Regions from separate parts of the Shinella sp. GW821-FHT11G07 genome, predicted to be linked through region 1. Evidence: predicted binding sites of a transcription regulator. Region 1 holds the regulator's gene; each other region holds the start of a gene.
The links. Region 1 encodes LexA, which represses DNA repair genes until DNA is damaged. Its sites were predicted from a motif close to TGTTCNNNNTGTGTTCNG; they were not measured.
Positions count from the first base shown of each region.

Region 2: a site for LexA is predicted at 765-782, ahead of AC1RT2_RS08170 (PA0069 family radical SAM protein). Genes of this name have one in related genera too.
Region 3: a site for LexA is predicted at 1,490-1,507, ahead of AC1RT2_RS07820 (energy-coupling factor ABC transporter ATP-binding protein). Genes of this name have one in related genera too.
Region 4: a site for LexA is predicted at 902-919, ahead of AC1RT2_RS24360 (putative DNA modification/repair radical SAM protein). Genes of this name have one in related genera too.

Region 1 is NZ_JBXARJ010000010.1:227,845-230,017, reverse strand. It holds gene AC1RT2_RS20715 (ComEC/Rec2 family competence protein) at 1-680, shown strand, start outside; gene lexA (transcriptional repressor LexA) at 769-1,491, opposite strand; tRNA gene AC1RT2_RS20705 (tRNA-Lys) at 2,031-2,106, opposite strand.
Region 2 is NZ_JBXARJ010000003.1:349,311-351,483, forward strand. It holds gene AC1RT2_RS08160 (calcium-binding protein) at 1-104, shown strand, start outside; gene AC1RT2_RS08165 (glycosyl transferase) at 135-668, opposite strand; gene AC1RT2_RS08170 (PA0069 family radical SAM protein) at 843-2,000, shown strand.
Region 3 is NZ_JBXARJ010000003.1:282,128-284,300, reverse strand. It holds gene AC1RT2_RS07830 (biotin transporter BioY) at 1-16, opposite strand, end outside; gene AC1RT2_RS07825 (energy-coupling factor transporter transmembrane component T family protein) at 53-658, opposite strand; gene AC1RT2_RS07820 (energy-coupling factor ABC transporter ATP-binding protein) at 652-1,332, opposite strand; gene AC1RT2_RS07815 (winged helix-turn-helix domain-containing protein) at 1,526-2,173, shown strand, end outside.
Region 4 is NZ_JBXARJ010000014.1:83,683-85,855, reverse strand. It holds gene AC1RT2_RS24360 (putative DNA modification/repair radical SAM protein) at 1-898, opposite strand, end outside; gene AC1RT2_RS24355 (MgtC/SapB family protein) at 1,282-1,746, opposite strand; gene fhuF (siderophore-iron reductase FhuF) at 1,891-2,173, opposite strand, start outside.

The DNA of each region.
Region 1 (2,173 bases):
CCGGCTGGCCCGGTGGAGGCACAAGGCCGGAGATTCTCGTGTCGGAAGATGGCCGCCTGGTCGCCATTCTGCATGGCGAGAAAGCAGCGACCAACCGCACACGGCCACCGGATTTCATCTATGCGCAGTGGCGGCGCGCCCTTCGTCTTGAAACACTTCTGAAACCCGAGATTCGCAAGACGAGCGGCCTGACAGTCGACACCGAGAAGGAGGACCCCGCCACTACGGCCAGGCAGAAGCGACCCCGCCGCGAAGCCGACCGGCAGAAGGCCAAGGCCGCCATGGCCGCAGCATTCGATGCAGCCCGCACCCGCGACGGCTTCATCTGTGAGACAAAAGCCTTCTGCGCCGCCATTTCCCCTAGCGGCTGGCGCATCGTGGCGCTGGAAGACCTCGCCTTCCTCGGTACGGCCTGCGACGAGGCAGACCTCGTCATCGTGCCCGTCGCAATCCGTTTGGAAGCTTGCCGTTCAGGTGCACGCCTCATCACGGTTCGCCATTTGAGGCAAACCGGCGCCCTGGAAATCCTGCCGGCAGCCGATCACGCAAACTCCGCCCTCTCCGACGCCCTTTTTAACTCGGCCGTTGAAACGCTTCATCGCCCCTGGTCACGGCACCGTACCTATGATTGGCGTACGGGTACCTATGAAGCGAGCGGAGCGGATGACAGTGCGTCGTGATCTCTAAAGTTCACTCCCCACGCCTTGGCTTCTCAATGTTTTGCAGGACGTTATCGCTAAACCGCCGCACGCGTTTACGCGACACGCTTTAATGGTAGCGACGAATAAGCCCGACGAGCTTGCCCTGAATCTTGACGCGGTCCGGTCCGAAAATACGGGTTTCATAGGCCGGATTGGCGGCCTCAAGCGCGATGGATGCGCCCTTGCGGCGGAAGCGCTTCAACGTCGCTTCCTCGTCATCGACCAGCGCCACGACGATTTCACCGGGATTGGCAGTATTCGCATTGCGAATGATGACGGTGTCGCCGTCGAGGATGCCGGCCTCGATCATCGAATCGCCCTTGACCTCCAGCGCATAATGCTCCCCGCCGCCGATCATTTCAGCCGGCACGGTGATTTCATGGGTATTGTTCTGGATCGCCGAGATGGGCACACCCGCCGCGATGCGTCCCATGACCGGCACGGAAACGGAGGAGGGCATGTCTGCCTGGCTCGACGTTCGCTGGGGCGGAGCGGCCGGCACCGGCTGCTTGCCAAGGCTTCCCTCGATGACCGACGGAGAAAAACCGCGCCGCGGCTGAAGACTGGGCGAATAGGCCTCCGGAAGTTTGATGACCTCCAGCGCGCGCGCGCGGTTTGGCAGTCGCCGAATGAAGCCGCGCTCTTCGAGCGCCGTGATGAGCCGGTGAATACCCGATTTCGAGGCGAGATCCAGAGCATCCTTCATTTCGTCGAAGGACGGCGGTATGCCGGATTCCTTCATCCGTTCATGGATGAACAAGAGAAGTTCCTGTTGCTTACGTGTCAACATCGCCGTCCACCCCAGAATCGTGAAACAAATATAGAACATACACTATCTGTTCCATATGTGTTCTGCAAGGGCTTGCGCTTACAGAAGCTTTTCACACGGGCAGGAGTTGGTGTGGATTTTGCCTTTCCCGGCCGCCAGAATAGTCAAGGTTCTAATGCGCTGGAGGCGCGAACGCTAACCAGTGCTAGCTGCGGAAGTGGAGCTCCACTACTGCCATCATTGACGCCGCAGACCGCCGCATCCACATCCGTATGCATGGGCTTCGAGGCGCTACGCGTCACCAATATGGCGGAACAGTCAATATGTACCTGTATTCGATCCAGCGGGGTTCTTGCCGGTGGGCAGGCTGCGCATCTGTGGGTTTCGCCAACCACCCGCCCGGCCGGCAGCAGCGTTGGGCGTAGCGCCTAGCCGAATGAAACTGCAAAATCACATCGCGGGAAAGGCTGCGTCATTCACGCCGTGGCGACGAGGAAACGCGACACATGCCATGCACAGAAACTAACATTCATTTTTATATTTTAGGTCAGATACTCAAATGGTGAGCGCGCAGGGATTCGAACCCTGGACCTACTGATTAAAAGTCAGTTGCTCTACCGGCTGAGCTACACGCTCCCAGGCGGTGCGAAGACGCCCCGCGGAAGTGCGCGGAACATAGGCAGGAGGATTTGCCGGGTCAACC
Region 2 (2,173 bases), on a different contig from region 1:
AGGACGGCATTGTTTCCGGTGACATCACCGGCGACGGCCGCGCCGATTTCCAGATCGGGGTGCAGGGCATCAGCGCCATGATTGCAAGCGATTTCCTGCTCTAGGACGCAGATCGTCCGGCCGTCCTACGCCCGTCAAGCCACGACTTGCGCCCGCATGGCCTTCACCGCCCATGCGGGCACGATTTCCGCAACGAGCGTGCGGGAGCGTTTGCCTGCCGCGATATCGGCAAGCGCCATGCCGGTGCGTATGGACGCCAAAACCTGTTGCTTGGTGACGAGATAACCCTGCTCCAGCGGCGGGGTTTTTCGGCCAACACGTTGGAAGAACGGCCGGCGATGGCTGCGCGAGCCGAGGAACCGCGCCGGGCCGGCATTGACCGAGACATGGTCGACGATCGCATCGACCCAACCCGTCATTGGCCGGGCACCAGGCTCCAGTAGCAGCAGCCAGTCGCCGCGGGCGGAGCGCATCACATCCTTGATATCCCAGCTCGTCAGGAAGCGGCAGCCCGCCGCATCCGCCACCATGGCGGAGCCGTCGCGCGAGCCGTGGTCGAGCACGATCACGTCGCGCACCACGCCCTCGACGGCGCCCGCGACCAGCGCGGACAATGTCTGCGCCAGTTCCGCCTCGTTGTCCCGGCATTCCATGATGATTGTCAGCATCCCCTTCAATACCGCAATGCAACATCGATTTCCACCGCACCTCGCCTGGCATCTCGCCGCATGGTTAGGCGGCATGGTTAGCGCCGGGCGGAAATTTGTTCTTGCATTGTTCTCATTCCCGCGATAGGAATATAGTCACTGAAGCAGGGGCGGGATCGCCTCGCGGAGACAGCCATGAACGATCTTGCTGACCTCAGGCAGGGTGCACTCGCGCCCGGCCACACGAAAGACGTTGCCGAAGCGCTGTTGGCACAGACCGGCATGCGCATCGAAGTGGATCGTCGGCGCGGCCGCGGCGCCGGGCTGAATTTTACCGGCCGGTTCGAGCCGGTGACGCGCGAAGGGTTCGACGACGGCTGGCAGACGCTGGAGGAATTGCCGCCCTTCCGCACGGAAGTCCAGATCGAGAAACCGCGCACCATCATCACCCGCAACGATTCGCCCGACATCCCCTTCGATCGCTCGATCAACCCCTATCGCGGCTGCGAACACGGCTGCATCTACTGCTTTGCCCGGCCGTCGCATGCCTTCATGGGCCTTTCCGCCGGGCTCGATTTCGAGGCAAAGCTGTTCGCCAAGCCGGATGCGCCGAAGCTGCTGGAACGGGAGCTCTCCAAGCCGGGTTACAAGCCGCGCGTCATCGCCATCGGCACCAACACCGATCCCTACCAACCGATCGAGAAGGAATGGCGCATCATGCGCCAGATCCTCGAGGTGCTGGACAAGGCCAATCACCCGGTTTCGATCGTCACCAAGTCGGCCATGGTCATGCGCGACATCGACATTCTCTCCCGCATGGCGGCGCGCGGCCTTGCCTGGGTCGGCATGTCCGTCACCACGCTCGACCGCAAACTCGCCCGCACCATGGAACCGCGTGCTGCGACCCCGCCGCGCCGGCTGGAGACGATCCGCGCACTTTCCGAAGCCGGCATCCCGACCGCCATCATGATGGCGCCGATCATTCCCGGCCTCAACGACCACGAAATCGAACGCGTGCTGGATTCGGGCAAGGCGGCTGGCGCTGTGGAGGCGAGCTACGTGCTGCTGCGCCTGCCGCTGGAGGTCAGCCCGCTCTTCCGCGACTGGTTGCTGCGCAACTATCCAGATCGCTACCGCCACGTCATGTCGCTGGTGCGCTCCATGCGCGGCGGCAAGGATTACGACGCCGAGTTCGGCAAGCGCATGAAGGGTGCCGGCCCCTATGCATGGCAGATCGCCCGGCGTTTCGAGATGGCAGGCAAGCGGCTGGGATTGACACGCACCCGCCGTAGCCTCGCCAGCGACCAGTTCGTACCGCCGTCAGGCAGCGGGGTGCAACTGTCCTTGCTCTGATGCCTTAGCGGTTGGGGGTGACTAGCTTCCCCGTTCGGCACTCTGACAAGACGGCCTGTCCCACGGCAAGTAAAGCCAAGGCCTGCATACCGCCAAAGCCGCGGCCATGGTTTGAAAATTCTGCGCAGCTTCGTTGGGCCGGACGGCTCGGGAAAAGGCGTAATCCTCTTCCG
Region 3 (2,173 bases), on a different contig from region 1:
TGTCTCTGGTGGTCATGTCGAGGTTCCCGGATGGACAAAATTGGGTTGGCATTTAGTGCCGCCGAAAACCGCGGGCGTCAATCGCCATGGCGATCGTATCCGCATCCTTCAGCGTCAGGATGATGAGCGGTGTCAGTGTGGAAAGCGGTCGCACCGGCAGGCCGCGCGCCCTGTGCGCGTCGGCGATATCCTGATAGCGCGCAAAAATCTCGGGAACGAAACGGATGACGAGGCCGACGGCAAGGCTGACATCCGCCGCCCGCACGAAACCGAATCGCTCCAGCGGCGTGATGAGCCGGGTGATCTCGTCCATGAAGGCGGAAATGCCCGTCGTCGCGGTGACGGCGGCGGCCAGCAGCACCAGCGTGGACAGGCGGCAAAACACGACGAGCGCCTCGTGCAGCGAATGAAAGAGATAGTTCGCCACTGCGACGATCAGCACCGTGAACAGCACGAACCGTGTGCGCCGCGCTGCTTCCCGGATGCCGATGCCGGTCGACAGATAGAGCCCTGCAGCCAGCGCGAGCGCGGGTACGAGAAGGCGCAGGTCCGAGGTAACGAACAGCACGATGGCCGCGACGAAAAGCACAATCAGCTTGCCGCGCACGGGCATGCGATGCAGCAGCGAGGTGCCCTCGATGTCGAGCCCGTTCAGCATGCGGCGATCTCCCGGTAGGCGCGGATTGCCGCGGCCGGGTCGCTGTCTGCGGCAAGCCGCCCTTCGTGGAAGACCAGCACCCGGTCGAAGCCTTCGAGTAGCGCAAGGTCGTGCGTGATCACGAGCACCTGCTCCGGCAGGCCTTCGATGGTGCGCGCGATGAGCGCGCGGTTCTTCAGGTCGAGCTGGTTGGTCGGCTCGTCGAGGATCAGAAGCTCCGGGCCGGTGACGAGCACGCTTGCAATGGCGCCAAGCTGCGTTTCTCCGCCGGAAAGCTCATGGACACGCCGGCGCGCCAGGTGCGAAATGCCGAAACGCGCAAGCACCGCCTCGGTCTTCTCCGCGATCTCGACCTTGCCGAAGCCGCGATTCTTCAGGCCGAAGGCGATGTCTTCGGAGAGGATCGGCAGGATCATCTGGTGCTGCGGGTTCTGGAAGATGAAGCCGGTTTTTCCGCGCGCGGCAACCTCGTCCGCCATCGTATCGAGCCCGCCCACCGTCACTGTGCCGGTCGTCGGTTTGACGAGGCCGTTGATCAGCCGCGCCATGGTCGTCTTGCCGGAACCGTTGAGGCCCACGACACCGATGCGCTGCTCGGCAAGCCGTAAATCCAGCGGCTGGAGCGCGGTGCGTCCGGCATAGCTCACCGTGGCGGCAGAGAAAACGATGTCCAAGAGCGGGGTCCCGGTTCGCAGATGGGTGGTGGACCTATAAGCAATTCCAAGGGAAGTGCGAAGCGCTTTTGTGTCGGTGCCTGCAATAATGTTGAACAATCGACGGAAAATGTTGAAGGAGCTTGTATCTGCCTGATGTCCGCCGACAGAAAATGATTGGAACAAAACAGGAATATGTGTCTATCATCCAGCCATGACGATTCTGCTTTCCAATGCCGAGGCCCGGCGCATCTTCCTCGCCCGCCAGGGCCTCAGCGGACCACCCGGTCGCCTGCTCGGCAAGGCAGGGCTGTTGCAGCTCATCCACGATATCGGCTTCGTGCAGGTGGACAGCATCGCCACCGTCGAGCGCGCACATCACCAGATCCTCTTCTCGCGCAACCAGACATACCGGCGCGAGCACCTGACGGAATTGCTGGAGACGGATGGCGAGCTCTTCGAGCACTGGACGCACGATGCCTCCATCATCCCGAGTGAATTCTACCGCTATTGGAAACATCGTTTCCGCCGCAAGGAAGCGTCGATCCTGGAACGGTGGCGCAGGTGGCAGGGCGAGGGTTTTGACGCAACATTCGAGGAAACCTATGAGCGCATCGCCTCCGGTGGGCCTGTCCTATCGCGCGATCTGAAGACGGACGAGCACAAGTCCGGCGGCTGGTGGAACTGGCATCCGAACAAGACGGCGCTCGAATTTCTCTGGCACACCGGCAGGTTGGCGATCGCCCGGCGCGAAAATTTCCAAAAGGTTTATGACCTTACCGAGCGCGTCGTGCCGGCGCATCACCATGAGCCGGATGTCGAACACGACGCCTTCGTCGACTGGGCCTGCCGCAGCGCGCTG
Region 4 (2,173 bases), on a different contig from region 1:
TGATCTCCTCCACGCCGAAACCGTAGAACCGATAGAGCCAGTCCGCCTGGTAAAGCCGATGCTCGCGTACCAGTGGCGGCTTGATGAGCGGCAGCGCATGGGAGGCATCGGGAATGGGGCTGAAGGCCGAATAGTAGACGCGCTTCAGCCCGTAGCCGCTATAGAGCCGGGCACTGGTTTTCAGGATAGTGGCGTCGTCCGCACCATCGGCGCCGACGATCATCTGCGTGCTCTGGCCGCCGGGAACGAAACGCTTGCGCCGCTTGGTCTGCAAGGTCGGGTCATCGGCCGCCTCGATCTTCCGGCGCAATTCCCCCATCGCGCGGCGAATTCCCTCGGGACGTTTTTCCGGCGCGAAGCGACCAATGCCGGCATCGGTCGGCAGTTCGATATTGAGGGAGAGGCGATCGGCATAAAGCCCGGCCTCCTCGATCAGCCCCGGAGCAGCATCGGGAATCGACTTCAGGTGGATGTAGCCGCGAAAACCGTGCACGGTGCGCAGGTCCCGCGCCACCCGCACCATCTCGCTCATCGTGTGATCCGGCGAGCGGATGATGCCGGAGGACAGGAACAGCCCCTCGATATAGTTGCGTCGATAGAATTCGAGGGTCAGCCACACAACCTCCTCCGGCGTGAAGCGGGCGCGCTCCACGTTGCTGGAGGAGCGGTTGATACAATAGGCGCAGTCGAAAATGCAGAAGTTGGTGAGAAGGATTTTGAGGAGCGAAATACACCGCCCGTCCGGCGCATAGGCATGGCAAATCCCCGCCCCTTCCGTCGAGCCCAGCCCGCCGGTCCGAGCGGAGTCGCGCTTGACCGTTCCGCTCGAGGCACACGAGGCGTCGTATTTGGCGGCATCCGACAGGATGGCCAAGCGTTGCTGCAGCGATTTCTTCATGCACGTTCACTATATGTTCTTATCTCTGCAGTCAATTGGAAAGAATGTGTCAGCGTATTCTGGGCGGAAAACCGGCCTCAAAAAATCTTTACCACCGCCTCATGGAAGCGACGTGCCGGCGCGGCAGAGCTGCGATTGGGTGTCAACCATTCGATGCGGCCTTCGCGCTGAGCGTCTTGATGAGGATTAGTCCGGAAAGGCAAATGCAGATAGTTCGTCAGGATGGTCGCACTCGACGCGCAGAATACAGAACGCCGTTCAGAGGGCGAATCCTGTGACGGTCAGACCTGCGGAACAACGCTAGTGATGGATGAAGCCTATGCGAGATAGCCGACGAGCAAACTCCGTGGGTTATTTCACCGTCATCAGCGACCCAGGAGGCGTTATTCGCCCTCCCGGCGGTCATCCTTGCCCTCTTCTTTGAGGTTTGAGAGGGTGCGTAACGTCAGAAATGTTACGAGAGAGAGCACGATTGCTGTGTCGAAGGAGCCAAGCCCGACAGCGGTTCCGATTGCGCCCGTCGCCCACAGGCTTGCGGCCGTTGCCGTACCGCGTACGCTAGCCTTCACGACGAGGATGGCGCCGCCTCCGATGAAGCCCATTCCGGTGATTAACCCTTCGACGATCCGGGCGGTGGCTTCAGCGTTGCCACTAATGAGCGGTTCCGCCGCCTGAATGAAGCCACAGCTTGCGATGGCCACCAGGGGAAACGTCCGGAGCCCGGCACTTCTCTCGTGCTTTTCCCGATCCCAACCGATCGGTAGGGCAAGCACATAGGCGAAGAGGAGCGACCCCAGATGCGGAAGGAAGTCGAAGTTTGCCCCGATCGTTTGCAGCCACTCGGTCAAGCACGTCCCCCTCTGTCAACCTGCAGTTTAGATAGCTTTCCACCCCCGCGGGACAAGGTGTAGAGGTTTAGTTGTTCCATCTTATTTGCTATCGACTGCGCCGTTCTTGCGGACATCAGGCTCGCTGAAAAACCGTTAGGTACGCTAATTCACGCCTTTATCTGCTGCGGGTGTGTCAGCCGATAAAGGACACGTCGAACAGTATCCCAAGCCATCGACCAGATAGCGGATGCAGCAAACGCGCCGACGTCGTTCCACGCCAGCCTGATGATCGGTATAAAGCGCGGGCTTGTAGAGGGTGTTGGTGCGTCCGTCGTGGAGGTGCCGCAAGTCCATCAACCTAAAAGCATCTTCGACTGCTGCCGTTTTGCCGAGAAACGATTCACCTCGGCGGGTAGCGATGTCGAATATGTTGCCCGCATTGCTC